DNA from 4 places in the Vibrio astriarenae genome. Region 2 is predicted to be linked to each of the others. Evidence: predicted binding sites of a transcription regulator. Region 2 holds the regulator's gene; each other region holds the start of a gene.
What was found. Region 2 encodes PurR, which represses purine synthesis genes. Its sites were predicted from a motif close to TNANGNAAACGTTTNCNTNA; they were not measured.

Region 1 (7,501 bases), on a different replicon from region 2:
AACGTGCTTCCAGGTATTCATATGTCGATGGTCGCTACCTACTTCCCTAAAGATGCAGCGGCGCAGATGAAGGCAGACGTGAGACAGCAACTTAAACAGTTTGCTGATCAGCACATACCAGAAGAGATCGTGTACAAAACGCACGTAGCAGAGGGTAAACCTTACACCACGATCCTTGAATCTGCGGAAAAGCTGGGGGCTGATCTCATCGTCATGCCAAGCCACAAGCGATCTAAACTTGATAAAGTGGTTCTGGGCTCTGTCGCTAGCAAGGTCGTTCAGAACTCACCGATTAATGTTTTGGTGGTGAAGCCGCAAGGGTAAAAAGCAGGTTTCAAGTGTGATTGAAAATACCTATCAGCGAGATAGGTATTTTTTTCTTTACTAAATGATAATAATTATCAATACTAAATACAACCAGACAGAACACCACTAAGGACATTCTCATGAAAAAGACACTTAACTTTGCAATGATTCACTTCTTCATCGCCTTCAGTATCGGCTATATCCTAACTGGCGATATTATCATTGGTAGCTTAATAGCAATGATAGAGCCGATGGTGAACACAGTTGCGTTCTACTTTCATGAGAAAGCCTGGCTGAAAATCCCCGTATTGAAAAGGCTCGCTAACTCAACCACGATAAAAACAGCTAGCTTTGCAACGGTTCATTTCAGCGTTGCATTCGGTGTGGCTTATTTACTCACAGGTGATGTGCTCATTGGCAGCATCATGGCAACGATAGAGCCAGCTTGTAACACGGTGGCTTACTACTTCCACGAAAAAGTATGGAATCGCAACCACCCAGCTGTTGCTTAGCCCTGTTATCACTCAGCTTAGAGTTCCAATCTCATAACATCTTGTGTTGGGCCTAACGGGATGAAAAACTCATACTGGTGTTCTTCTATAGTGATTATGAGTTTTTCCCCCAACTCTTCTTCTTTCGTCATTCTAGGTGCTTCCACCTGAAACAGCGCCGTTAACGCTTGGTTACGCATATCGATAGGCAACTGCAGGCTAATACCATTGAACTGTACACGGGCAGACGCCAAACCAAATTGATGCACTTGATAACCCAATCGCACTAAAACCTCACAACCGCCACAGTGGTGCCAAACCTGCTCCACCTCAACGTTATGGAGCCGAACGTTTCTCATAAAATGCAAATAAGGCTCAACCTGAATAGCAACAGGGCGCAAGGATGAGCCGACAAATTCCCCTTGCACACTCTTTTCTTCTATCAGCCCATCCTCTTCTAACAACCAATCCTCATCTTGCTCTAAAAAAAGAACTTCAAACCGGTTGCGCCCTTTTTGTAGGTATGGACGGACATCTTTACGCATCGTCTGCAAATCACCCATGCAATCAAAGACAGCGACCCCGTTGACTCGTACCTCGGCATAATGAGACACGCCTTGCATCACCAAATCTACCGCTGGCGCAGCCAACTCTTCATCCAGCTCAATATCATGCATCAAGTGCCATTCTTGCGCGCTGATTTGCTCTTCGGTTAGGCCCGTCGGTAATACTGAACTGATTAGGGCGGGAAATAGAATATCTTCCTGTGGAATCGACAGGTCGGTTAAGGGTGACACCTGCCACCAGCCTGCTAATGATAGCTTCATGCTTTACTTTCTCTCGTCTATATTGGTCAGTGAGCGTTGACCAACAAAAAAAGCCAGAGTCACATATGCGACTCTGGCCTTCTATTTATAATTATAGGCTTTATTAGCGCTTAGGCGAGATTATGCCAAAGCTGAAGTTATGCCAATAGTTCCTTTGCAGTTTCTACAACATTCTCTGTTGTGAAACCGAACATCTTGAATAGTTCACCTGCTGGTGCAGACTCACCGAATGTTGTCATACCGATGATACGACCATCAAAACCAACATACTTGTACCAGTAATCAGCAATACCCGCTTCAACCGCAATACGTGCGGTTACGTCTGATGGTAGAACTGCTTCACGGTAAGCGGCATCTTGCTTATCAAATGCGTCAGTAGAAGGCATAGAAACAACGCGTACTTTCTTACCTTCAGCCGTTAGCTGAGCGGCTGCTTCAACCGCAAGCTCAACTTCAGAGCCCGTCGCGATAATGATTAGCTCTGGTTTACCTTCACAATCTTTCAGGATGTAAGCACCTTTAGCGATGTTCGCAACTTGCTGTGCATCACGCTCTTGTTGAGCAAGGTTCTGACGAGAGAAGATCAGTGAAGTAGGACCATCTTTACGCTCAATCGCTAGTTTCCAAGCAACAGCAGATTCAACCTGGTCACATGGACGCCATGTGCTCATGTTTGGAGTCACACGCAGAGACGCCATCTGTTCTACTGGTTGGTGTGTTGGGCCATCTTCGCCTAGGCCGATAGAGTCGTGCGTGTAAACTTGGATGTTTTGCACTTTCATTAGTGCAGCCATACGCATTGCATTACGCGCGTATTCCATGAACATTAGGAAGGTTGCACCGTAAGGTACGAAACCGCCGTGCAGTGCGATACCGTTCATGATCGCCGTCATACCAAACTCACGTACACCGTAGTGAATGTAGTTGCCATCAAACTTATCCGCTTCTAATGACTTAGAACCAGACCACATAGTTAGGTTGGATGGTGCAAGGTCAGCAGAGCCGCCCATGAATTCTGGTAGCATTTGACCAAACGCTTCTAGTGCGTTTTGTGATGCTTTACGTGAAGCGATGTTTGCAGGGTTAGCTTGCAGATCCGCAATGATCTGGTTTGCTTTCTCTTCCCACTGTGCAGGTAGCCCACCGTTAGTACGACGCTTGAACTCAGCAGCAAGCTCTGGGTAAGCCGCTTCATAAGCCGCTAGCTTCTCTTCCCATGCCGCTTCTTTTGCTTTGCCCGCTTCTTTTGCATCCCATTCAGAGTATACGTCTGCTGGGATTTCAAACGGACCGTGTTCCCAACCAAGGAACTCACGTGCCGCTGCAATTTCTTCATGGCCTAGAGGTGCACCGTGACAGTCGTGTGAGCCAGACTTGTTTGGTGAACCAAAACCAATGATCGTTTTAGTACAGATCAGTGTTGGACGAGGGTCGTTTTTCGCCGCTTCGATCGCTGCGTTGATGGCTTCGCTATCGTGGCCATCAACAGCAGGAATAACATGCCAACCGTATGCTTCAAAACGCTTAGGTGTATCGTCAGAGAACCAGCCTTCAACCTCACCGTCGATTGAGATGCCATTGTCATCCCAAAATGCAATAAGTTTGCCTAGACCTAGGGTACCCGCTAGAGAACATGCCTCGTGCGAAATACCTTCCATCAAACAGCCGTCACCCATGAAGACATAAGTGAAGTGGTCTACGATATCGTGACCTTCTTTATTAAACTGAGCTGCCAACGCTTTTTCAGCGATAGCCATACCCACAGCGTTCGTAATACCTTGGCCTAGAGGACCCGTTGTCGTCTCAATACCTGGAGCGTAACCGTACTCTGGGTGGCCAGGTGTTTTTGAGTGCAATTGACGGAAGTTCTTAAGATCGTCAATTGATAATTCGTAACCAGACAAATGCAGTAGTGAGTAGATCAGCATTGAGCCATGACCGTTAGACAGAATAAATCGGTCGCGGTTTGCCCACTCTGGGTTAGTTGGGTTGTGGTTTAGGTGAGAACGCCAAAGAACTTCAGCGATATCAGCCATACCCATTGGTGCGCCTGGGTGGCCAGAGTTAGCTTGTTGAACACCGTCCATGCTAAGAGCACGGATTGCATTAGCTAGATGTTTACGAGAAGACATGTCTGCTCCTGAGTGCATTAAGCGAAAGAGAAAAGATAAATGAAGCTGCTTCGCAGCGCGGGTATTGTCGCAGAGCCATTCACACTCTGCAAACGTTTACTTGAGGAATTTGAGCTCTCACCCCTCTCATACCCCTACATTTTGTGATGATTTGCGCAAACGTTTGGTTCTAATTAATACTAAAAATCACTTGTAATTCATTTGTTGAAAACTAGAATAGACGTCTAGATGTAGAAACACCTACAGAAATTTTTGTTGATAGCCGTTTTTGCCGATAAAGGCAGCGATACACGGCTATAGAGATAGTTAACAAAGTGGAGCTCTCATGGCTAAGCACCTATTCACTTCTGAGTCGGTTTCAGAAGGTCACCCAGATAAAATTGCAGACCAGATTTCTGATGCAGTTCTAGACGCGATTCTTGAGCAAGATCCTAAAGCTCGTGTTGCTTGTGAAACTTATGTAAAAACCGGCATGGTAATGGTTGGTGGTGAGATCACGACTTCAGCTTGGGTTGATATCGAAGAGCTGACTCGTGAAACTGTACGTGAGATTGGCTACGTGCACTCAGACATGGGCTTCGACGCAGACTCTTGTGCGGTACTAAATACTATCGGTAAACAGTCTCCTGACATCAACCAAGGTGTTGATAAAGCAGACCCTAAAGAGCAAGGTGCGGGCGACCAAGGTATCATGTTCGGTTACGCGACAAACGAAACCGACATCCTAATGCCAGCGCCAATCACTTACTCTCACCGTCTTGTTCAAAAGCAAGCGGAAGTACGTAAGAACGGCACTCTTCCATGGTTGCGCCCTGATGCAAAGTCTCAGGTAACATTCCAATACGACCAAGGTAAGATTGTTGGTATCGACGCTGTTGTTCTTTCAACTCAGCACTGTGACTCAATCTCAACACCAGACCTACGTGAAGCAGTAATGGAAGAGATCATCAAGCCAGTGCTTCCATCAGAGTGGATCAACAAAGAGACTAACTTCTTCATCAACCCAACTGGTCGTTTCGTAATCGGCGGTCCTATGGGTGACTGTGGCCTTACTGGTCGTAAGATCATCGTAGATACCTACGGCGGTGCAGCTCGTCACGGTGGCGGTGCGTTCTCTGGTAAAGATCCATCAAAAGTTGACCGTTCTGCAGCTTACGCAGCGCGTTACGTAGCGAAGAACATTGTTGCTGCTGGCATGGCTGACCGTTGTGAAATTCAACTGTCATACGCTATCGGTGTTGCTGATCCAACCTCTATCATGGTTGAAACGTTCGGTACTGAGAAAGTGTCTCACGACATCATCGTTGAAGCGGTTCGCCAAAACTTCGATCTACGCCCATACGGCCTACAAGAGATGCTGAACCTTCTTCAGCCTATCTACAAGAAGACGGCAGCGTACGGCCACTTCGGTCGCGAAGAGTTCCCATGGGAAGCGACAGATAAAGCCGCTCTACTGCGCGAGTTCGCTGGCATTAAATAAGCCCGATAGACACAAAAAATTTCAAGCCTCAGCTCTGCTGGGGCTTTTTTGTGCGACAAAGATTTGAATTTTCACCAATCCATGTCGATAGTTATATCACTATGTGCACAAATCGATACCAATATCGTCACTGATATTACTCACCATGAGTGTTGACCATATCGGTATCGCAACAAAAAGCTAATGCTCGGCATCCCTAAGCATTGGAAAACGTAGTCTCTGCATCGACATGACGGTTTGCTGTCCCTTATGCCGCGATGCACCGTATAGATAGGTAGCATTTGGTCATCACTATTTTCTGGCCTTGCACCTTTTGATATCAGGTGATTGCGCGAATGTGTCTGCTTACGACGATAAGCTCTTTCCTGATATGTGACTAGAACGCATCAAGGAGGACGCATGCCTCGAACCTACAACTCGTCAGATTTTGACACTAAGCAGAAGCAATCTGACCATGAGTATGCACGCACCATTCCGTGCAACACACTCAGTATCTCTGCTCCCTTTCACTGGTTAGCGTTGGGGCTCAACGACTTTGTTCGTATGCCCATCATCAGCGCTTTCTACGGTTTATGTTTTATGGCAGCCGCGATCGGCATCGTGCTGCTGGTGCAATGGCAAGGCACTCATTTGGTGATCATGCCCAGTCTGATTGTGTATATGTTGATTGGCCCCTTCCTTGCGTTGGGATTGTATGATGCCAGTTGGCAACGAGAAAAAGGTCACAATGCCAGCCTACCACACTCTATGAAGGCGATTGGACGTAACTCTTCTTCACAATGGGCGTTTGCTGTCCTGCTTGCGGTGGCTATGATATTTTGGATGCGCATTGCTGCCCTGCTCCACGCCATCTATCCTTCCGTTCAAGGCGCGCCTTTAAGTGACTTCTTGCCTTTCCTTGCCATTGGTTCCGTGATTGGCGCAGTACTGGCCGCTGTGGTATTTAGTATCTCCGCTTTCTCTATTCCGTTGATGATGGAGCGCAGAGTCGACATGATGACCGCAGTGTTTACCAGTGTAAACGCTGTACGTAACAACCTTGGAGCTATGGTTGTCTGGGCAGGGATTATCGGTGGGGGTATCCTTCTCGGCTTTGCCACTTATGGTATTGGTATGCTGTTCACCATGCCCATACTTGGCTACGGGACCTGGCATGCGTATCACGCGACCATCAAGAAAAAACACTAACCGTAAAATTTGGGAATCACGACATCTTTAGGTATCCTAGCCCCGATTCCATTCGGGGCTACTCTTTTGCTAGACAAACAACTGCAACACCAAACCGTAAAACAGGTTGCCCACTGCATTCAAAAAGCAGAGCAATACTTCAAGGTCGAATTACCTCAACCTACCATCAGCTATAAGCTACGCGGCAAGGCCGCTGGCAAAGCCTATCTTCAGCTATGGGAAATACGCCTCAACCCAGTACTATTTAGTGAAAATCCTGACGCGTTTCTCAATGAAGTGATTCCTCATGAAGTGGCTCATTTAATCTGCTTCAAACTGTTTGGGCGTGTTCGCCCTCATGGTAAAGAGTGGCAAGCGATCATGTTTAAAGTACTGGGAGTGGAGCCGAATACGACTCATTCATTCAATATCGCATCGGTACAAGGCAATACCTTTCAATACCGCTGCGCATGCAACGAACATGCACTGACAATACGTCGCCACAACAAGGTACAAAGACATCAGGCACTTTATCGCTGTGGAGCATGTCACCAGCAGCTAAATTATACTGGCAAGCAACTGTCTTGACTTAAAGGCATCAATAGCGAATTCAAGCCCTTGTTTTTTCGTCCCTGCGCAACCATGTTAGACTTAACTCAATATCAATAAGCTAACTTTTGGACACAGCTCTATGCGCGTACCTCGAATTTTCCACCCTGAACCTATCCAAGCCCTCGGAGAGCTTTCCCTCAGTGAAGACGCCAGTGGTCATGTTGGTCGCGTTCTTCGCATGAGAGAGGGACAACAAGTCTTGTTGTTTGATAATAGTGGCGCAGAGTTTCCAGCAGACATTACCGCTGTTTCCAAAAAGAACGTCACTGTCACGGTACTTGAGCGTGTTGAGAAAGACATTGAGTCACCTCTCGATCTACACCTGGGACAAGTTATCTCACGTGGCGACAAAATGGAGTTCACTATCCAGAAATCAGTAGAGCTTGGAGTGAATACCATTACTCCACTGATCTCTGAGCGTTGCGGTGTCAAGCTGGACCAAAAACGTTTTGAGAAGAAACTGGCGCAATGGCAAAAAGTGGCCAT
Region 2 (7,501 bases):
CAGTTCTGTTTGAAACAGAGCTTAATCATTGGCCTCACACGGCATATAAGGTCCGTAAGTCTGAGTTAGACGGTGTTGATGTTTATCTTATTGATTGTCCGCAGTACTTTGCTCGCCCAGAGCTCTATGCTGAAAACAATCATGCGTATGACGATAACGGTGAGCGTTTTAGCTTCTTCTCTGCCGCGAGCCTAGATGTTTTGCAAAAGCTCGATATTAAGCCAGATTTGGTTCATGCGAACGATTGGCATACCGGGTTTGTCCCGTTTTTGCTGAAAACTCGCTACCGTGAAGATCCTTACTTTGCGAATATGAAGAGTGTACTCACTGTTCACAACGCAGTGTTTAAAGGTATTTTCCATTACCATCAAGTGCAGAATATTCCGGAACTGAATTTGTCTGGGATGGAGTTCCTGCGTTACGGGCATGATCAAGTAAGCATGCTCCGTGCGGGTATTGCATTCGCGGATAAGATTAATGCGGTGAGCCCAAACTATGCATCAGAGTTGCTGACACCGTTGGGCGCACATGGCTTAGTGGATGATTTTGTTCACCGAGCTTGTGACCTTCACGGAATCGTTAACGGTTGTGATTACTCAGAGTGGGAGCCTTCTACTGATGAGTTCTTACCAACGCCGTATACATCAGAGGCAACGTCTCTGCACAAGGGTAAAGCAGACGCTAAGCTGACACTGCAACAAGAAGTAGGCTTACCTCAAGAGAACAAACCTATGTTTGGTATGGTGTGTCGTTTGACTCACCAAAAAGGCTTCTCATACCTTCTGCCTATTCTCGAGAAGTTTCTTAAGAATGATGTTCAGGTGGTGATCATCGGTACCGGCGAGGCTGAAATTGCTTCTTGGTTACGTGGTATCGCAAGTCGTCACCCGCAGAAGTTTGCTTTCTTGGAAGCCTACAGTAACCGTTATGCCCATTTGATCGAGGCGGGTTCAGACTTCTTCCTTATGCCATCAGAGTTTGAGGCTTGTGGTTTGAATCAAATCTACAGCATGGCTTACGGAACGCTGCCAATTGTACGTGAAGTGGGTGGCCTAAAAGATACGGTTATTGACTACGATATAGCACCAGAAGAGGCGACAGGCTTTAGCTTTAGAGAGCCAACCCCTGAAGCGCTATTGGTTGCGATGCAACGTGCTTTGTTGTTGTTACTTCAAGAACCAGACAGGTTTGTCGAGATTCAACAACGAGCGATGCAGAAAGATTTTAGCTGGAAAGAGTCTGCTGTTCAGTACGTGAAAATGTATGAAATGGCAAAGAAAGACGGCTAGCTGCCTAGAGTCATGAAACAAGGGAGGGTCGAGCTGATAGGGCTTGACCCTTTTTTTAGTTTAGGGCAACCATTGCTTACAAATCCCAATGCAGTTTAGTTTTATTAGGTATGCTAAACTGTCACCATTAGAAACTCTTTATTAATAGTTATGTCAGATAGTTTGCTTTTCCATAAGACCTTTTTACACCCGACCAGCAAAGAGTGGGTGGTCTTTGTACATGGAGCAGGCGGTAGCTCTTCGATTTGGTTTAAGCAGATCAAGTCGTATCGAGAGCATTTTAATTTGCTGCTCGTTGACCTTCGTGGACATGGAAAGTCGAATCAATTCATAAAAGACATTATCAGCCATACCTATACCTTTAAAGAGGTCACCAAAGATGTGGTGAAAGTGCTCGATCACTTAAAGATCTCCTCTGCACATTTTGTTGGGATGTCTTTAGGAACCATTATTGTTCGCACGCTGGCAGAGTTAGAAACCCAACGCGTAAGGAGCATGGTGCTAGGTGGAGCGGTAACGCGTTTAAACGCGCGTTCACAGGTGTTAGTAAAGGTTGGGGACTGGTCGAAAAACTTCGTGCCTTATATGTGGTTGTACAGCCTTTTCGCTTATATCGTGATGCCACAGCGTAACCAGAGAGAATCACGACACCTTTTCATTCGCGAGGCGAACAAGCTTTGCCAAAAAGAGTTCAAACGGTGGTTTAAACTGGCTGCTGATGTGAATCCTTTAATGCACTACTTCCGCGATAGAGAACTGCCGATCCCAACGCTTTATTTGATGGGTGATCGCGACTACATGTTTATCAAACCAGTAAAAGAGATGGTGGCCCGCCATGATAAGAGCGAGCTACTTGAAATTGAAGACTGTGGACATGTTTGCAACGTAGAAAAGCCAGATGAGTTTAATACACACTCTATCGGCTTTATTCAGCGCCACTCTTTAGCCTAGCCTTGATGTGGAGCGGCAGCTCCACACTGCCAACACGCTCCGAACTGCCCCTCATTGAGTTCGTGACACTCATGACACTGCCACTCTTTTAAACTCGCTTTTTGCTGTAGGTATTCTTTAATGTGAGCCTGTGCTTGAGGGGCTAGCGCGTTATCAAATAGCCACACGTGAGGAAACGTCTCCTCATTGAAGGGCAATTCTCCCTGTAAACTAAACAACGTATCTCCACGCACCTCACATTGAAAACCTTGTTGCTGGAGCATTTGAGCAACAATATGGGCTTCCGTGGGATGTTTAGCAAAATAGATTTTCATCTATCTTCCTTTATTTACTGGCAGGGATATTGCGTTTTCGCTCAAGTAAGTTCATCACCCATTTCATAATGACAGGGAATAGACCCAGTAAAGCAAATGAGACAAGCACAGAAGGGGAGACGATACCTGATAGTGAGTCTATTTGCGCAAGTTGGGTACCCGCATTGAGGTAGACCGCTGTTCCCGGTAGCATACCCAATTGGCTAAATAGGTAGAAACGACCAATTGAAATGGGTGTCAATCCCATGAGTAAGTTAATCAAGAAGAAAGGAAAAACTGGAATTAAACGTAGTGATATTAGGTACAACGCACCATCTTTTTCGACGCCCTGATTAATGACACTGAGCTTATCGCCAAACTTACCCTGTACCCAATCTCTGAAGAGGAATCGACTACTTAAAAAGGCCAGAGTAGCACCAATGGTACTAGCGAAAGAGACTAAGACTAAACTGGTCCAGAAACCGAATAGAGCGGCGCCAAGAAGAGTAACGACGGCTGCCCCCGGTACTGAGAATGCCGTGATGCCTACATAGGCAAAGAAGTAGATTGTTGCAGCGGTGATGAAGTTTTGATCAATGTAATCTCTTAGCGCCGCTTGCTGGACTTTGGCGTTTTCTAACGTTAAGTACTGCCCAAACTGAGTGGCTAAAATGATGATGGTGGTAACCAAAACGATACCAATAATTACTTTTGGATTTAAAAACTTGCTCATCGTGCAGACTCCTGTCGCCAATTTAAGCTAATGATTCAGGTGAGTATACAGACAGGATAGGAGGTATTTTTCTTTCAATCAAAACGAACAAAGCCAGCAAATAGTGCTGACTTTGGTGTTTGAAGGTTTGTGGAGCTTAATTAATCTGGCTAGCGAGATCTTCACGTTGAGGTTGGGGGATCACAGTCCAGTGTGTGCCGCGAATCGCCCCTTCCAGTGAATAGAGTAGCTCAAGGCTAACCGGTGTTGTGTGCGACTCTTGTATCGCTTGATAAGCTCTCACCGCTCCCGCTTCTTCTAGTTGAGTCACAGTCTCGATTCCAGCTTTTTTTAGCATTCTCTCTGTTGCAAGACGAAGGTTAGGGAGATCTTTTAAACGTTGAGGCTTCGTTGTTTCTTGCTTCACTTTATCAGCAACAGCCGCTTTGAGAGCGGTAGTTGCTACCGATAGAAGGCGCGCAGGCTCATTGACCCACGAATCAGGTAGCTGGAAGTATTTAGTGACGACAGGAAAGCCCCGCTTCTCATAAACATAAGGCTCGAGTTCGTGTTGAGAGATCGCAGTTTCTAGGTCAGCACACTTACGAACGTGTAGCTTGTTCTTCACGACCAATGCAAACATTGTGTCATTGACGAATATGCCAAAGCCACCAAACATTGATCGTGACTTGACAGTGCCAAGTTGCTCGAATAAGCGCATCGAGTCTTTTAAAATTGGTTTATCCATGCTTTGTATTCTCGGTGTAGAAATTTCACGCCACCAAATTCAGGCCCGAGAGAATAGCAAAAAACAGCATGCCCTTTGTCATGGAAAGGTTATGCTCGTGTATTTTACCATCGGCAACCCCGCTACCTTTCCTGAATAATATCATAGTTATGAATAAAATTCTGATTAAGGCCGGAAGCTTTGCGTCCCATCTTTTCAAATGGTTTGCCCTGTGCGTGGCTCTCAAAAGAGCATAAAGAAAAGCGGAATAGGTATCACATCTTGAAAGGTGATAATGTGATGTTGATTCAAAAAAATAACCCTAACATTTTGCATGCGTATGCATAGTGCCAGGGTTAATAGTTTTCTTATGAAATCAGTATCTTACTTGTTGAGGTCGCGTACGGTTAAACGTTCAACAATTTCTGGATGCATTTCGAACACACGCTTTTCATGCTCTTTGTCTTTGATGCGCTCTAGTAAGATCTCAAAGGCATTTTTACCCACACGGCGTTTCGGTTGGTGAACCGTCGTTAGTGGTGGTGAAAAGTATTCGGCAAGTTCGATATTGTCATAGCCGATGATTGACATGTCTTCTGGAATTCGGATGCCATTTTCTTGCAGGCGGCTCATAAGCCCGAGTGCCATAGTATCGTTGAAACAGAAGACAGCGGTAGGCTTCTCATCCATGGCAACAATTTTGTCTGCGGCTAATACAGCAGTATCACACTCGAAGTTACCTTCCAAGATCCAGTCTTCGACGACATCAAGTTTTGCTTCATTCATCGCGCGGCGGAAGCCGTTAATACGCTCTTTACACGCCGCTTTTTCGAAGTGACCACTTAGACAGGCAATCTTATCGTGACCTTTTTCGATCAGATATTTCGTCGCTAGGTAGCCACCTTCTTCTGAGTTGTCGATAATCTTATCTGCTTGTGAAGTCTCTGGGCCCCAGTCCATGATTACTTTAGGAATATCTGGGTGGCCGTCCAGCATTTCACTTAGCTCTTCGGTTAAGTCTGAACACATCACCAAAATGCCGTCAACACGCTTTTCTGCAAGCATACGGATGTAATCACGCTGCTTTTCGTATATACCACCAGTGTTACACAAAATTAGCGTGTAACCTTGACGGTAACAGTAGCTCTCAACACCATCGATGACTTCTGAGAAGAAAAGGTTGGTAGATTGGGTAACGAGCATACCAATCGTGCGTGTGGTGTTGCATTTAAGGCTGCGGGCAACCGCACTGGGTGCATAGTTTAGCTCTTTTACTGCCTTCATTACTTTTTCTTGAGTTGTTTCAGCAACAAAGCGCGTTTTGTTGATAACGTGCGAGACAGTCGTTGTTGAGACACCGGCAAGACGCGCAACATCTTTTATCGTGGCCATAGTTGTGGTCCTTGATTCGTATTTTTATGTACCGCACGTTGCTCAAGCGGTGACTAAAACCTAGTATGAGCCGTGTTGCGGTAGTCTTTTGTAGGAAAAAACCAAATAAAAAACCGCTTTGTTGAAAGCGGTTTAAAAACATCCGAGTATTTTAGACTGCTATCGTTTGCGACGCAATCCTAATCGTTTTGATCTAAGACTGCTCATCCAGTAAATATAAACAGTCTAGCTCAAGAAATGCCACTAACAGGCCACTAACCGCAGAATAGAAGCCAAAGTCATCTTTTTTCTGACAAAGTGCATGGAATTGGGGAGTCCAGCTGAGAATATGCTGTTTAATAAAGTTAGCTTGCTCGACAAGTGCTTGATTGATATATGCTTCTTGCTCTAGCTCGTTAGAGCGAATGATCAAGTTGCCCAGAAAATCGAGCTCAATCGCGATATGGTCTGCCGGTTCATTCATGCCTTTTGTGACTTGAATATTGTGCTTGGCAAGGACTTCATTCATCTCTTCAGCGGGTTTGCCGTTAAGAGTACCTGATTTATCAAGGTAGATTGACGCGTAGGGAAGAGCGCCTTCTTTGTCTGACTTTAGAAACAGCTCACAGAAGTCCGCAGAAAGCTCAAGTTGGGCATCTTCACGTACTTGTAGTCTATTCAGTGCATCAACGAGCTTTTCAACCGGTTTAGCTAATTGAACATTTTCTCCAAGGCCGGAGATAAATGCGCGGATCTCCGGGCTTTGATATTGCTCTAGACCTTGCTCATCAAGTTCGCTTGCAAATAGGCTCGACAGCCACCAATAAATCTCTGCACGTTTTTCATTAAACGCTTTGATCTCTTCAATCACGAGAAGCTCCAAATCATAAATGGATAAGTCATAAGTATAGAAAGGCTGTATTGAGAGCGCTATCTAGTTGATAGGTGGAGTATAAAGGGAAAATATGAATAGTGTTATTGGCTTGTGTGAATGAAAGTGATGGTTTGTGGGAAATTATGTCTAGGATCCAAGCGGATATATTTGAACGAGTGATTGTTGTGCACTTGCTTGCGTATTTGTGAGTGTCAGGGCGTAAAATCTTTAAAACTGAGTAATTGTGATTCATCAAGAAAACTCGAATAAAGTGCATCTTCAGGTTGAATAGAATGTAAATATGTCTAATTATGAATGGGACTGAGTAATTTCCGAGTAAAGAGAATAACATGAGCTATCACGTTCTAGTTGTTGAAGATGATCTAGTAACCCGCAGCAAACTGGTTGGCTATTTTCAAAATGAAGGCTACACAGTAAGTGAAGCGAGTTCTGGGTCTGAAATGCGAGAGTGTCTGCAAAGCAATGATGTTGATTTGGTCATGCTAGACATTAACTTGCCAGGAGAAGATGGCTTGATGTTGACGCGAGAACTTCGTGGTCAATCAAACATCGGAATTATTTTGGTAACAGGACGTACCGATAGCATTGATAAGATTGTTGGCCTTGAAATGGGCGCAGACGATTATGTCACTAAACCCTTTGAGCTACGCGAACTTTTGGTTCGAGTAAAGAACCTGCTTTGGCGTATCTCTCTAACAGGACAACTTCAGCCCCAAGAAGAGGAGGTTGAAGAGGATACAAACCTTGTTCGCTTTGGCGAATGGACCTTCGACATCCAGCGTCGTGCCCTAAGTCGTGACGGTGAACCGGTAAAACTAACGAAAGCAGAATACGAATTGTTAGTTGCACTCTCTTCACATCCGCGTCAGGTGTTAAGTCGTGACCGCATACTGAGCATGATTAGTCACCGTGTTGATGCGCCAAACGATCGCACTATTGATGTATTGATTCGACGCATGCGTGCGAAGATGGAGTTTGACCCGAAGAACCCGCAAATCTTTGTCACGGTTCATGGTGAAGGCTATATGTTTGCCGGCGATTGATGCGTTAGTGCTTTGTAAGTGCATTCAGATAGGGTCTCGAAAGAGGCCCTTTTTTGTGAACCAGACCTAATAGGTTCTGTCGATGATGGCTGATAGGTATCGCCTATTGTGAACGATAGGAAACTTCTATTGATTTGATAGAAACAGACAATTTCTAAAATTTCTCTCTCAGAGGCATTATTACCTCAACGACACAGCGAAGTGTCAAACAATCAAATAA
Region 3 (7,501 bases), on a different replicon from region 2:
CTTTATGCTAACAGGATAAGCTTCGATTGTACGTGAGCAGCAGCAACATTCAGAACGTGAAGTGACAAATTAGAATTTAGCACATAAAATCATATACTTATGTCAAGACAGCTTTTTATTCTCCACCCTAACGATTACGATTCAATACAGCTTAGAACTGACTTAATTCAAACTAAAGTACTCCAGTTTCTCTCAGCTTCTGTAGTCCCTAATCGAGACATGTTTCCATTACTATTTTTTTAATTGAGCCAGTGTGGAAGACTCCTTCCCTGTAAAACGTTTGTAAGCACGTTGCACATATCAGATTATCTACATAATCCGCTTTATTGTTACGGCACCGTAGACATTTCTGACCAGGCTTTCTCATTTGTTCTGGTTCCGCTTTACGCAAATTATGTTTATAGGGCTTACGTTTAATAACCCCTACAGCAGTTTGCTTAGGCTTTACCATCGGTGGGTTTTGGTTCGATTGCTCTACTAAATGCCTGAGTCTGTTTTTCATTTTTATATGCACCGAAGCATATCGAGCGTGGGCAACCCAATATCTATTTCCAGTCTTCAATACGTATTCCATTACAAATGATTTAAAAGAATCATGAGCCTTGTGTTCGAATCTAGCATAGAGCGCCTGCAAAGGCTCTAAGTCGATACTGACGATTGAAGCGTCATGTCGCCGTCTATAATTATGGCCGATTTGTCGGTTTGAGTAGTTGAAATGAAGACCAATCTCATAGCCATTTATTCGGCAAAGAATGTCTAGTTCACTATAGTGTCCAGAGGGTTCAACTTCAAAATTGTTAATGACTAGATTTTGTGATTTAGTTACATATCCTGAAACATTAACTTCTCTACCGTATTTATCTTCCTTAGTTAAATTTGACTTCCAATCAGGTAGATGTACCTCAAACTGTTCGAGCTCTTTAAAGCACTGCTTGATTACAAGCCTAGCGACAACACAGAATGAATATTTACATTCGATTGGATTCCCTTTTTCGTCCTTTACTTTTTTGTCATGTGCAAAATGATGGATCATCTTGTCAGGATTCGGCCCTTTTTTAGCTACAAGATTCTGTTTGCAACTTGGACAGACACACCCACATGCCCTTCCTCGTTCCACTTCTCCTACATCAAAGTATTTACCATTCTTTAGTCCAAACGGTATCAACATCAGTTTGCTTCCTTCATTCTAAATTTTGCGTTAGAGAGTAATTAACTGCGCTTGTTCATGAGCTTTCGTATATCTTTCGACAGGTTATTCAATTTGGGAACCGTTAGAACTGCTGATCTTGCTTTACCATTTTTCAACTTTATTTCGATCCCTAACATATCAAGATTGTCATCTTTGTTGCCTTCCGATGCTATGTCTATTGTTTGTCCTAGAAAATACCTTCGGAAGTGTGTCCTAACACTTGCAACTCCATCGAATGAAAATCCACCCTTGAGGCAGATTGTTAAGAAGGAAAGGAACTCAGATTCTTTTGATGTCTTTACTGCCTTGCCCCAGCTACACCACAAATTTGTAAGCGCTTCATAGCGACGATAGTCTCTGCTTTTCGGGGTCGTAACTCGAACAACTTGTTTACTAGTGAAAAGATCTAACTCTGAAACATAGACACCTTGCTTCTGCTCATGAACATCTTCCAAAGTTTCAGATATCTTGCTAAATAACGTGTCAGACCATTCCATTTTTTTATGAAGTTGCTGTTCTATTTCACCGTAGAAATGCGGGTCAGCTTCCCTGATGTGATCAAATGTTGATTGGGCTTGATTTAGTATCTTAGAAAGGCGCTTAATTGCCTTGAGGTCCATCTCAGATGGAATCTGGGTAAGAACGCGTGAACATGCTTGAACTTGGCTCTCATCAAGCCCAATACTCTTCAACTCGTCTTTTTGCTTCCTGCTTAAACCGACCACAATGCACTCCATGCAACTGGTTACGTATATACTCTACAGTAGACAATATCATTTTGTATAGATGAAGCAAGCGTGCAAGGATTGAACAACGATTCGAAAATAACGAAGAATAGAAATGCGGCCAAGTTTAACGAAATTTGCTGAAATTAAATTTCAGCGGCACCACAGAGGCACCACAGAAAAGCGAAAAGCCCGCTAACTCATTGAGCTAGCGGGCTTTTATCGAATAAATGGCACGCCCTGTAGGATTCGAACCTACGACCACATCCTTAGAAGGGACGTGCTCTATCCAGCTGAGCTAAGGGCGCGCTACAGGGGAGTAGTATAAGGCGAGATTTACGTAAATCAACGGCTTTGTTCAACTTTACTAATCAAGTGCTTAATTTTAAATCACGAATTGCTTGAGTGTTGCTTTTTAACACAACGCAAACGTTTGCCTATAGATGTTATCAAATAGATCTGCGACAATACCCGGCGATATATGACCTAAGAATCGAAAGGAATGTCATGTCTGCTCAAAATATTGATGGAAAGCTGATTTCTCAAACTGTGCGCTCGGAAGTGGGTGCACGCGTAAAGGCACGTCTTGATGCGGGTTTACGAGCACCTGGTCTTGCTGTCGTGCTTGTGGGTGAAGACCCTGCCTCACAAGTCTACGTAGGTAGTAAGCGCCGTGCATGTGAAGAAGTAGGTTTTGTGTCTAAATCTTTTGACCTTCCAGCAACGACAACCGAGCAAGAATTACTTGCGTTGGTGGAAGAGCTTAACCAAGACCCGGAAATTGACGGTATTCTTGTTCAACTGCCGCTTCCGGCTGGCATCGATGATACGAAAGTGCTTGAGAGCATCACGCCAGAGAAAGATGTGGATGGCTTCCACCCATATAACGTAGGTCGTCTAGCGCAACGTATTCCAAAATTACGCTCTTGTACCCCTAAAGGCATTATTACCCTTCTTGAACGCTACAACATCGAGACTCGTGGTAAGCACGCGGTTGTCGTGGGGGCATCAAACATTGTTGGTCGTCCAATGACGTTAGAGCTACTACTTGCAGGTTGTACAACAACGACTTGTCACCGCTTTACGAAAGATCTAGAAGGTCATGTACGACAAGCCGATATTGTTGTTGTCGCTGTTGGTAAGCCTAACTTTATTCCGGGCGCTTGGATTAAGAAAGGCGCAGTGGTTATTGATGTCGGCATCAACCGTTTAGAGAATGGCTCTCTGGTGGGTGACGTAGAATATGATGCAGCCAAAGACAATGCGAGCTTCATTACACCAGTACCAGGTGGTGTGGGCCCGATGACGGTTGCAAGCTTAATCGAGAATACGATGATTGCTTGTGAGCAGTTCCATACTGAATAAGTATAATCAATGATTACCCGCCCTCTTCCGTTGGGCGGGTAATTTATCAATTTAGACTAGGGTACAGACCCAACTATTCAGCCGAGGAGAACTCCGTCTTCTTAAGCGTCATAGCTCCAGTACACTACGCGTTTTTGTAAGTAGTTCTCAATACCGTGAATGCCGTCTTCACCACCCACGCCACTGCGTTTTTGCCCCGAATGATAGCCTTGTACATTGCCCGTGATCTGGCGATTTACAAACACAGTACCCACTTCAAGGTGATTAATGGTTTGCATAATACGATTCACATTTTGCGTGTAGATGTAAGAAGACAAACCATCTTCGCGGTCATTCGCAATCTCAAGCGCCTCATCAAAATTGTCTACCGCGATAATTGGCATCACTGGTGCAAACATTTCCTCTTTTGCGACCGGCATATCACACGTAACGCCCGTTAATACTGTTGGTTCAAACCAGTGGCCTTTCTCAAACTGCTCCCCCTGAGGGCGACCACCGCCAATGGCTAGTTTGGCACCCATCGCTACTGACTCTTTAATCATAGAGGCAACACGGTCCAAACCTTGCTGGGTGACGCTAGGGCCCATGTCGATATCGGTCATCGGGTCACCTACTCTAATTTTCTGCACTTTCTCTATCACTCTTTGCGTGAACTCCTCTGCGACAGAAGCTTCAACGAGAACCAGCTCATTGCAAATACAGACTTGTCCACAGTTAGCGTAACGAGAAATCACTGCGGCCTCTGCAGCTTTGTCAATGTCAGCATCGGCTAACACAATAAATGCCGCTTTCCCGCCAAGCTCTAGTACCAATCCCGATACATTTTCTGATGATGCTTTGTAAATCGCTTGACCAGCGCGAGTACTGCCCGTGAGTGAGACAAGGCGTGTCATTGGGTGGGTCACCAGCTGTGAGCTCACATCAATACCAGCCCCGCTCACCAGGTTAATCACACCAGCGGGGAATTCTGCCTCTTCTACTGCCTTACAGAATTCTGAAGCCGTTACCGGTGTCGCTTCATGCGCTTTAAGAACCATCGTATTGCCCGTCACGAGAGCTGGGCCAATCTTGCGACCAATCAATGCTAGTGGGTAATTGTAGGCACACAAACCCAGAGTCACCCCATAAGGGACGCGGTTGATGTAAATCTGCTCATTAGGCGCATCAGATGGAAAGATTTCACCCTGAATTCGACGTGCAGCTTCAGCTGAATAGGTCAGATAATTCAGCGTATCATCGAATTCCCCATACGCCTCTGCAAGAGTTTTACCTTGCTCTCTAACCAATAATTTTGCAAAGTGCTCTCTTTTGGGTTTAAGCACTTCAACGAGTCGAAGAATATATCGACCACGTTCAATTGCGGACAACATCTGCCATGAGATTTGTGCCTCTTTTGCACTCTGCATAGCACGCTCTATGTCTTCCCGAGTACAATCCGGAACCGTTGCCCATACTTGTTCAGTTGAAGGGTCAGTGACCTCAAATGTCTTGTTATTAGATGCGTTTATCCATTCGCCATGAATAAAGCAAGGGTAGTGTTTCACGTTATGAATCATTTTTATTATCTCTTTGTTATTTTCCTAAGAATTCCGGTTCACGCTTTTCTACAAAGGCATTGAAACCTTCTTGACCATCGTGCGTGTTGTAGAGGCCATCCACTAACTCCTGCTCCCTTTTGAGACCATCTGCCAATGACAGCTCTATACCTTGCCTTAACGCTTTCTTCGTCGCCGCAATAGCAAGACCAGCCCCTTCAGATAGAGTTCGTGCATACACATGAGTTTGCTCATTGAGCTCTTCTTTTTCGTAAAGTCGGTTAACAACGCCCCAACTTGCTGCTTGCTCTGGCGTAAAGCTGTCGCCTGTCGCTAGCAGCTCTAAAGCTCGACTTAATCCCACCAAACGCACTAGACGCTGAGTACCACCGTTACCCGGTATAAGACCTAATTTTATCTCTGGTAGGCCAAACCAATAGCCACCTTTAGCGGCAAAACGTAGGTCACACGCCATCGCGATTTCTAGACCGCCACCTAAGGTATGACCCGATATTTGTGCGATATAAATCTTATTGCTGGCCTCAATTGCCGCCATGTTTCGACGTGCTTGATCGACCATCTTTTGGTTATCTTTGGTTGAGTTTTGCTGAAATGCATTGATGTCTGCGCCCGCGCAAAAGAAACGCTCGACACCACTTTTAATTACTACGGCGTTGATTTGTGTATCCGCTTCCGCCTTTGCCAATGCTTCGCCGAACTGAATGACAAAATTAAGATCGTACGCATTCGCTTTCGCTCTATTGAGAGTAATGACCCCTACCCGATCTTCTTGATGATATTGCACCCATTGATTGTCCATTAGCTGTATACCTCCTCTTCAATTAAGGTAAACTCTGCGCGAACTTTCGCTGTGTTCTCACCTAGCAAAGGAGCTGCTCTATTGTTCGTATAAACTTCACTATCGATACGAATCGGGCAACGAGTCGTTTGATACTGTTCACCTTTCGCATTAGTGACGGTTTGCAATAGATTTAATACCTTGAACCCATCGTGAGCTAGCAACTGTTCCCAGTTAAATACCTCAGCACACCAGATGTCTGCAGGCTCTAGAATAGATAACCAATGCTGGGTCGTATTGGTGAGTAGCAAAGCTTTAAGCACTGATTTGATTTCATCACGCTTGGTATACCAAACACTCGGGTCATCAAAAGCCAATAACTCTTGCGACTCAAACAGTGCACCAAGTGTTAAAATCGATCCCATTGCTAATACTAAATAGCCATCTTGGGTTTTATATAAACCATAAGGCGCGGCCACCAATGGATGCGCACCATTGACGTCTCCTCGGGTAACGGGTTCGCCGTCTTGATAGTACAAAGTCAGTGGCTCAAATTGGAAATCAAGCATAGCCTCTAGCATACTCACTTCCACTAAAGTGCCTTCACCACTCACTAGCCCAGCCAAGACACCTTGAACCAATTGACCACCAGCAAACATGTCCGCCAAAGCCAAGCCCATTGGGACTGGGCCATCTTGATCGCTGCCGGTTTGCCAAACAAGACCAGATAATGCTTGAACCAGCAAATCTTGACCTGGCTTGAAACTCCAAGGACCTGTTTGACCGTAACCAGAGATAGAGCCATACACTAGAGCTGGATTGAGAGCCTTTACTTGTTCATAACTCAAGCCCAGTCTTTCCATTACCTGCGGTCGAAAGTTGTGTAAGAGTACATCTGCTTTTTTAATCAACTCTTGAACCAATTGGATGTCTTGTTTGGATGTTTTCAGATCTAGTTCGATGCTTTCTTTATTGCGATTGATCGCCTGATAAAATGCCGATTCACCGTGCACGCGATAAGATTCACCATAAAGGTGACGGGACAAGTCACCTTTGCCTTTTTGCTCAACCTTAATGACTCGAGCGCCAAGATCAGCGAGTCTCAATGAAGCACTTGGACCCGACAGTAGCTGAGTAAAATCCAAAACCGTAATACCCTCTAAAGGTAAGCTCATAGTCCAAACTCCTCAGCAATCGCTTTAGTATCTTCGCCTAGACGCGGCGCGGCTTTATTTGACGTTAACGTTTCACCATTAATATGAATTGGACAGCGAGTGGTACGGATTTGGGTGCCTTCTGAGCGAGCAATCACTTGTTCCATATCCAGGGCTTGATAGGCTTCGCTCTGTGTGAGTTTGTCGTAGTCGTACACGTCTGAGCACCAGTAGCCAACCTGTTCTAATCTTGTTAGCCAATGATGAGTTCCCTTCTCTGCCAAAATTTCCGTTATCACGGCCTTCACTTCATCTCGATGACTAAAATACAACTCACCCTCAACCCAGGGTTTAAGTCTTTGGTCATCAAATGCTCTATCAAGACGCTCCATTTCTCCCATCGCTAGAGCGATATAGCCATCGAGTGTTTTGTAGATACCATAAGGTGCGCCAAGATATGCATGTGCATTAGACTGCTCGCTGCGGACAGGAGCGAAGTCAGAGTTATGAAGATAAGCGGTCAAACCTTCAAACTGGAAGTCCACCACGGATTCCATCAAGCTGACTTCGACTTTACTCCCCTTACCGGTGCGACGTTTTTTGATGAGAGCGGCAAGAATGCCCTGTGCTAAGTGCGTCCCACACAACATATCAGCGACAGCTGCACCAAACGGGATTGGCGGTTGCTCTTGATTACCGCTAAGGTGAGTTAGGCCCGACATAGCTTGCGCAAG
Region 4 (7,501 bases), on a different replicon from region 2:
TCTCGTCACACCAAACAGCCGTTTTGACCAATATATGATGGGTGATGACGATGCGATGAGCGAGCATGAGAAACACGGTTTGGCGCTGTTTAAGAAATATGACTGTCAGACTTGTCACGCAGGTGAAGCACTTGGCGGTGAAACGTTTGAAACCATGGGCATGAAGGGCGACTACTTCGCATACCGAGGTACGGATGTAACGGAGGCAGATTTTGGGCGTTACAACTTTACCCAGAATGAAGAAGATATGCACAAGTTTAAGGTTCCAACGCTACGCAATATTGAACTAACAGAACCTTACTTCCATGATGGCTACGCAGATACTCTAGAAAAAGCCATTTTCTACATGGGTAAGTATCAAGTGGGTGTCGAAATGTCAGACAGTGAAGTTGAAGCCGTTAAGGCTTTCTTGATGACCTTAACGGGTGAGTACGAAGGCGTACCGCTTAGCTAACATTGGTATCAAGCGTTGAACTAAAAAAGGTCTAGCAATTTTGCTAGACCTTTTTACTTGGATAGGACGTGATGAAAAGTTAGTAAATGACTTTTACTTTTCCTGCTGCTTCAACAGCGTCTTGGATTGCTTGTTCAATACCAGAACGACGCGTGATAGCAACACCTAAACGGCGGCGGCCATTGATGTCTGGCTTACCAAATAGACGTAGCTGAGTTTGTGGAGCGCTCACTGCATCTGACAGGCCATCGAACTGAATGTCTTGTGATTGACCTTGGCCGAGAATAACGGCTGAAGCAGATGGGCCGTATTGCGTGATTTGTGCGACGGGTTGCTTTGTAAAGGCACGCACGTGGAGAGCAAACTCTGACATGTCTTGTGACATCAGCGTGACAAGGCCTGTGTCATGTGGGCGAGGGGAAACCTCGTTAAAGATGACAGTGTCACCTTTGATGAATAGCTCGACGCCAAAAATACCAAAGCCACCAAGGGCATTAACAATTTGCTCTGCGGCATGTTCCGCTGCTTTAAGTGCGGTATCTGACATGGCTTGAGGCTGCCAAGATTCACGGTAATCACCATCTTCTTGACGGTGACCGATTGGAGCACAGAAATGAACACCATCCACTGCACGTACTGTCAGTAGCGTAATTTCGTAATCAAAATCAATAAATCCTTCAACAATCACACGACCAGCACCAGTACGACCACCTTCTTGAGCATATTCCCAAGCGCGATCGACATCGTCTAGTGTCTTAATCACACTTTGGCCTTTGCCTGAAGAGCTCATCACTGGCTTACACACGCATGGAACGCCAACTTGATTCACAGCCGCTACAAAAGAGTCATAATCATCTGCAAACTGATATGGAGAAGTCGTCAGCCCAAGCTCTTCAGCAGCAAGGCGGCGAATACCTTCACGATTCATCGTCAGTTTCGTTGCTTTTGCGGTTGGAACAACATTGAGACCTTGTTCTTCCAGCTCGACAAGTTTGTCTGTTGCAATCGCTTCAATCTCTGGCACTACGTAATCTGGTTGCTCTTTTTTAATCAGAGCTTCTAGCGCATCACCGTCCAACATATCAATGGCATAACTTCGGTGAGCCACTTGCATTGCTGGAGCGTTCTCATAACGATCACAAGCAATCACTTCAAAACCAAGGCGTTGGCATTCGATAGCCACTTCTTTACCTAATTCACCAGAACCGAGTAGCAATACTTTTGTTGCACTCTTAGCCGTCGCAGTACCAAACATAGAAAATCCTCTTAGTGCTTTCGCGAACATGATTATTGGGTGCGGATGATACTGGATATTTGACTAAAAGCAAACGTTTGCGTGATGGTTGGTGCGCGTATCTGGAATTTTGTGCTTAATACGCTAAGTGTCTGACTATTCATTGATCTAACGCTAAGTAATGCTTTGTAACATTGAGTAAAAATACAACAGCTCAGTGTTTAGTTATTGAAACTGAACACTATTTGTTTATGGTACCGCTTAAATGGAATTAAAGACATTATGAAACTGTCGTTAAAGTTCGTTATTCCGCTAGTGATCCCGTTGGTCATCCTATTGCTACCAACGAGTGCTTTTCCTTTTGATGGACTAACGGTTATTCAACAACGCGTGATTGCGATCTTCTTTCTCGCTGCTCTATGTTGGGTCTTCGAGCCTATCCCGATTTACGCGACCTCAGTGGTTGTTATCGTACTTGAATTGCTACTTCTATCCGACAAAGGGATCTTGTGGTTTAGAAGCGGAGCGGGGCAACCTGAGTTTGGGGAAGTATTGTCCCATCAGGACTTAATGGCCACGTTTTCTAGCCCAATCATTATGCTATTCCTCGGTGGTTTCTTCTTGGCAATGGCAGCGACGAAATATCGTCTAGATGTAAACCTTGCACGTGTCATGCTCAAACCTTTTGGTAACCAACCTAAGTATGTGATGCTTGGTTTGATGCTCATTACTGGCATTTTCTCTATGTTTATGTCTAACACGGCGACGACCGCGATGATGCTCTCTATTTTAGCACCGGTTATCGCCGTATTTGGTCACGAAGACAAAGGACGAATTGCGCTGGCGCTCTGTATTCCGGTAGCAGCAAACATTGGTGGTATCGGCACACCGATAGGCACCCCCCCTAATGCGATCGCACTCAAATACTTAGTAGATGAGCACTCAATTACGTTTGGAGAGTGGATGGCATTTGGGATTCCTTTTGTGGTTGTGATGATGGCTATTGCTTGGGTTTTGATGTGCAAGTTGTATCCATCCGACCAAGCGACTGTTAACCTCGATATCAAGGGCAAGTTTCTTAAAACACCGAAGGCGATCACGGTTTACATAACCTTTGGCCTGACTATCTTATTGTGGTTAATGGGCTCTGCGCATGGAATGAACTCATATACTGTTGCGCTTATACCGGTCGCTGTATTTTCAATGACAGGCATCATTAACAAGGAAGATCTAAAAGGGATCTCTTGGGATGTGCTCTGGTTGGTGTCTGGTGGTATCGCACTTGGATTGGCGCTTGATAAAACGGGACTCGCCAAGTTGGTTGTTGGGAGTATTCCATTTGGGATGCTTTCTCCTTACGCTGTGCTCCTTGGAGCGGCAGCACTTTGTTTGTTAATGGCAAACTTTATGTCGCATACGGCAACGGCTAACTTGTTAATGCCAATCATGGCTGCGCTTGGTATGTCGATGGAGGGGCTCGTCCCGCTGGGTGGCATTATGACCTTGATTTTGGTTGTGACGTTTGCAGCTTCATTGGGTATGTCTTTGCCGATTAGTACTCCGCCAAATGCTTTGGCGCACGCAACAGGTTTTGTTAATACAAAGCAGATGGCACGTGTCGGAGTTATCTTAGGTGTGATCGGTGTTGCTTTAAGCTTTGTAATGGTGTGGATGCTAAACATCATTGGCTTTATTCAGTAGTTCATGGAGGATTAAGATGGAAGCATTGTATGTAATTTGTGTTGATGACCAACGTGAAGTGCTGAGCGCTGTGGTTGCAGACTTAGCCCCACTCAATGACTGGCTCAGAGTTGAGGATTGCGAATCTGCTGATGAAGCATTCGATTTGATGGAAGATCTCGATGCGGAGGGGCACTACGTTGCTGTTGTCGTATCTGACCATGTAATGCCAGATAAAACAGGTGTTGAGCTACTGAAGGAGATTCATACAGACAGTCGTTTTGTCGATACTAAAAAGGTATTGCTAACAGGACAAGCAACACACAGTGACACGATTCAAGCGATCAACGAGGCGGGCGTCGGCCACTATTTTGAAAAGCCTTGGGACGCGCAAAGATTGGTGGATACCGTAAGGGTTCTCGCGACCCATTATGTATTTGATCATAAGTTAGACCACCTACCCATGATTGAGTATTTAGACCCGCAGACGGTGTTCGAGAGAATGAAGGGCTAGTTGGTCAATGTTGTTCCCTTAATTGAAGGGCTTGGAATCAAATCCAAGCCCTTTATTTTTGCTCCAAGATTAAAATGTCATGAAATGACCTATCCGGTCGAGCCTGGTTTTCATACGCTGATAGAAAACAAAAACATGCGTCATTTAGAAAGCGTGTTGCAAAAATCTATTGGTACCACATGGAAGGCGAATACCTGATGGAATAGGGTTATGCGAGAACATCATGCAAAACTCATTAAATCAGTTCATTAAACCGAAGAAACGAAAAAGGCTCTCCGCTAAGCCAAACCCGCGTGAGTATGGAACGCCTTATGGAAGCGAAAGGGCTTCTGGAGGGAGACCCGACTCCAACGATGATGCGCCACCTCTACAAACATTTTTACGCGATCACGTTCGTTCGAGAAATCTAATTTAGAGATTGACTCTTAATAACAACAAAAAAGCGCAATGAGTTTTCACCTCGTTGCGCTTTTGTTGTTTCTTTAGTACTCAATGTTTCAGATTGAAGCGTATTCAACCGTAATTTCAGGGTTGATCGTTTCTAGCGTCGATTGAGTCTCAGGTAGATGACTGATTTTTCCACTTGATAGTTCCACAAGCGCTGCTGCTCTTATATCTGTTAGAGATAAACCAGCAATCAGCAACTGAACAATAGCTACTTGAAGTGGAGGGAGGCTAGGGTTAAACGCTGCGTTTTCAGCGTAAGCCCCCTTAAACACACGACCGTCTGCAACTTCGATTGCTACACCACTCAAGTTCTTGGTATATGGAGCATGGCTTCGGTTCAATGCGTCAACAGCAGCTTTCACCAAGCTATCGACATCTTCAAGTTGGTAGCCATGATCGACAGGTGTCATCAATCCTGATTGGATTCCCAAGTCAGAAGGGCCGAAAGACTCCGGTAAATACTCTTGTAGCGACATCGCATCGCGTTGCGGCAATTGAACTGTCAGAGTTTGTGCCGTGGATAGCTCATTCATGAACTGGCGACAGTGGCCGCAAGGGCTGTAGTTTATCGTAATGTCTGTTAGCCCAGATTCACCTTTCATCCACGCGTGGCTGATAGCAGACTGCTCAGCATGGACTGTTTGAGCAAGCTGCGCACCGAGAATTTCCATATTTGCACCAAAGTACAGGTCACCCGAGTTGCCTTGTACAATCGCGCCCACAAAAAATTCGGAGATTGGTGCGTATGAATAGGCAGCAGCGAAAGGCAATAGTGCTACCTTTAACTCACTCTTTTCCATTTTGGTTTTTTGTAGCAGTTCATCGAACTGCACTGAAGTAATGGCTCCAGAAAACGAATCGCTACAAAATAGCGCTTCGAAGACATGACGTTGAGGCTCTGGAATTTGTGATAGAGCCTGTTCAAAACGAGTTGACATAATTCATCCTCGAAAACAATGATTGTTTTATTGTAGATAGTACATTCAAGATTACAGTGATCGTAATCACTCAAATGTGATTGCTCAAATTTCATTTGCATAAAATAAGTGATCGCGATCACGTAAAATGGCGGGCGTGAGTTACTGAGTTGTTAGCCAGATGACGGTGCTCATAATAATTGGTGCTGCGATGGACGTGACAACGCCACAGATCACCAGTGAAAGAGAACTGAAGGCGGCATCTTGAGTGTTTTTTTCAGCACTCGTTGCCGTGCCAAGTGCGTGAGAGACACACCCCATCGTTAAGCCCCGAGATATAGGGCTTTTGATATTGAATAGGCGATAGATAGGATAAGCAAGAATAGCACCCACAAGGCCTGCGATAAGCACCATAATGGCGGCAATAGCAGGGACTCCACCTAAGAAACTCGCTATTTCCATCGCGATAGGGGTCGTTACTGACTTACCCATTAAGCTAGCAAGTAATTCAAAGTCAACGTCTAACAGCAATGCGAATAAAACGGTAGATAACATACTCAGCACACTGCCAAGGGTGCAGCTAACAAGAATGAGCTTCCAGTTGCGACGTATCTGCGGCAACTGCTCGTACAGAGGATAGGCTAGGGCGACGACTGCGGGTTGTAGTAGCCAAGTCACCCATTGATTGTCGGCATAGTAGGTCTCATAAGAGACGTTTAGGGTAACTAATAATGGGATAAGAACGGCAAGGCTAACCAAAAGAGGGTTAAACAGTGGCGATCGAATAATCCCACAAACTTTGCGCACGATGATAAAGACCATGAGTGTAATGATGAACCACATCGTTTAGCTATCCCTGCTGACTAGTTTTTCTATACAGTAACTCATAATGATGAGCACGAGCACGGAGCCTGCGACAACACTCGCAATGATCGCCACAAGGTTGTCTAATAGCAAATCGAAATGCACCATTAGCCCAACACTGATTGGAACGAACAAAAATATCATATGGCGAATGAACAGGCTTGCGCCAGGCTGTACCCAATGCGCGGGAACCAACCCCGATGCGAGGCCAATAAAAAGCACCGCCATGCCTAAAATACTTCCAGGTATTGAGATACTCAAATAGGTTTGCATCGCGATACCTATCATGAGCGCGATCCCGATAATGGCAAACGCGCGCATATACTCAAAACCTGTTTTGGCAATAGACTTCAATGTCACAACGTGGCGCTCCTAGCTAACCAATTTAGAAACGTACTCATAGACCGACTTCAACACGCGCATTTTGTGTTCATCAGTCTCATGCTCATGCGCTAAGTTTTCTAAGTTGAGTGTGTAGTCGGGTAAGCGAGTCTCAAAGTAGTCGCGACAATGACTCATCCAACGTTGCTGTTCTGTTTCGGTGAGTGTCCATGGATAATGTCGAGCACGATAGCGGAATAGTAACGGCTTAATTCGCCCATCATCAAAAGAGATGTCTAAGCTGCCAAGCGCTTCAGGTGGTTGGCTAAGAATGATGTCCATAGCGGCACGATCTGCAGGGCTAAAGAAGCCATCGTAGAGCATCGCATCAACATCTTTATTCTCATCAGAATAGTCACGTTCTTGCTGATACAGCGACAACAGCTTTTCACGAATTTCTGGATGCTGTCTCAATAGTGCGAGGTTTGCAAGACACTGCTCGCGGTTAATTCCGATATTTGCCGCATTTTCGGCAGTCAGTGTTTTTGCTGGTGCGAGAATAGGGCATTTATTGAGGTGGATGAGCTTGATTGGAACGGGCAATTCGTCGTCAGCAAGTTCAGAACGTTTTGTATATAAACGCTCTCTTAAGCTGTCTGAGTCCATCTCAAGAACCGGAGATACATCCTGGGCTAAATCCACCACGATTACGGCGTTTTTATTGGTAGGGTGCCATGCCACCGGAACAATCCAACTGGTGTACTGACAATCACGTCCCAGCATGCCGCTAACGTGCATCAATGGTTTCATCTCAACGATATCAATAAGCTCATTGAGCTTACGCTTGTGACGATATTGCAAGAAAAAGTCGAATAACTTGGGTTGCGCCGTTTTTATTTTTTTCGCCATCTCAATCGTCGCAATCACATCAGCCATCGCATCGTGGGCGTTGCTATGTTCGATGCCATTGGCAACTGAAAGATGTTCAAGTTTAAAGCTTGGGTAGCCTTCGTCATTTTCAGGCCAATTGATTCCGTCAGGACGAAGGGCATGACAAGCTCGCATCACAT

Region 1: the regulator PurR is predicted to act here: its motif matches at 3,908-3,927, upstream of metK (methionine adenosyltransferase).
Region 3: the regulator PurR is predicted to act here: its motif matches at 2,336-2,355, upstream of folD (bifunctional methylenetetrahydrofolate dehydrogenase/methenyltetrahydrofolate cyclohydrolase FolD).
Region 4: the regulator PurR is predicted to act here: its motif matches at 1,775-1,794, upstream of purT (formate-dependent phosphoribosylglycinamide formyltransferase).

Annotation. Positions count from the first base shown of each region.
Region 1 is NZ_CP047475.1:420,281-427,781, reverse strand. Features, by position in the region: gene GT360_RS02195 (universal stress protein) at 1-324, shown strand, start outside; gene GT360_RS02190 (DUF2061 domain-containing protein) at 447-818, shown strand; gene GT360_RS02185 (glycosyl hydrolase 2 galactose-binding domain-containing protein) at 836-1,624, opposite strand; gene tkt (transketolase) at 1,762-3,756, opposite strand; gene metK (methionine adenosyltransferase) at 4,082-5,236, shown strand; gene GT360_RS02170 (DUF2189 domain-containing protein) at 5,636-6,424, shown strand; gene GT360_RS02165 (SprT family zinc-dependent metalloprotease) at 6,491-6,991, shown strand; gene rsmE (16S rRNA (uracil(1498)-N(3))-methyltransferase) at 7,095-7,501, shown strand, end outside.
Region 2 is NZ_CP047476.1:24,219-31,719, forward strand. Features, by position in the region: gene glgA (glycogen synthase GlgA) at 1-1,289, shown strand, start outside; gene GT360_RS14645 (alpha/beta fold hydrolase) at 1,440-2,240, shown strand; gene GT360_RS14650 (putative signal transducing protein) at 2,237-2,554, opposite strand; gene GT360_RS14655 (TVP38/TMEM64 family protein) at 2,565-3,266, opposite strand; gene GT360_RS14660 (TfoX/Sxy family DNA transformation protein) at 3,403-3,993, opposite strand; cyclic di-GMP riboswitch class I at 4,103-4,212, opposite strand; gene purR (HTH-type transcriptional repressor PurR) at 4,357-5,364, opposite strand; gene torD (molecular chaperone TorD) at 5,558-6,211, opposite strand; gene torR (two-component system response regulator TorR) at 6,568-7,281, shown strand.
Region 3 is NZ_CP047475.1:1,810,647-1,818,147, forward strand. Features, by position in the region: gene GT360_RS08535 (hypothetical protein) at 209-1,168, opposite strand; gene GT360_RS08540 (hypothetical protein) at 1,210-1,914, opposite strand; tRNA gene GT360_RS08545 (tRNA-Arg) at 2,146-2,222, opposite strand; gene folD (bifunctional methylenetetrahydrofolate dehydrogenase/methenyltetrahydrofolate cyclohydrolase FolD) at 2,422-3,279, shown strand; gene GT360_RS08555 (aldehyde dehydrogenase family protein) at 3,381-4,835, opposite strand; gene GT360_RS08560 (enoyl-CoA hydratase/isomerase family protein) at 4,852-5,634, opposite strand; gene GT360_RS08565 (CaiB/BaiF CoA transferase family protein) at 5,634-6,788, opposite strand; gene GT360_RS08570 (CaiB/BaiF CoA transferase family protein) at 6,785-7,501, opposite strand, start outside.
Region 4 is NZ_CP047475.1:1,585,979-1,593,479, reverse strand. Features, by position in the region: gene GT360_RS07615 (cytochrome c peroxidase) at 1-454, shown strand, start outside; gene purT (formate-dependent phosphoribosylglycinamide formyltransferase) at 534-1,709, opposite strand; gene GT360_RS07605 (SLC13 family permease) at 1,971-3,389, shown strand; gene GT360_RS07600 (response regulator) at 3,406-3,882, shown strand; gene cdd (cytidine deaminase) at 4,380-5,267, opposite strand; gene GT360_RS07590 (LrgB family protein) at 5,409-6,089, opposite strand; gene GT360_RS07585 (CidA/LrgA family protein) at 6,093-6,470, opposite strand; gene sbcB (exodeoxyribonuclease I) at 6,483-7,501, opposite strand, start outside.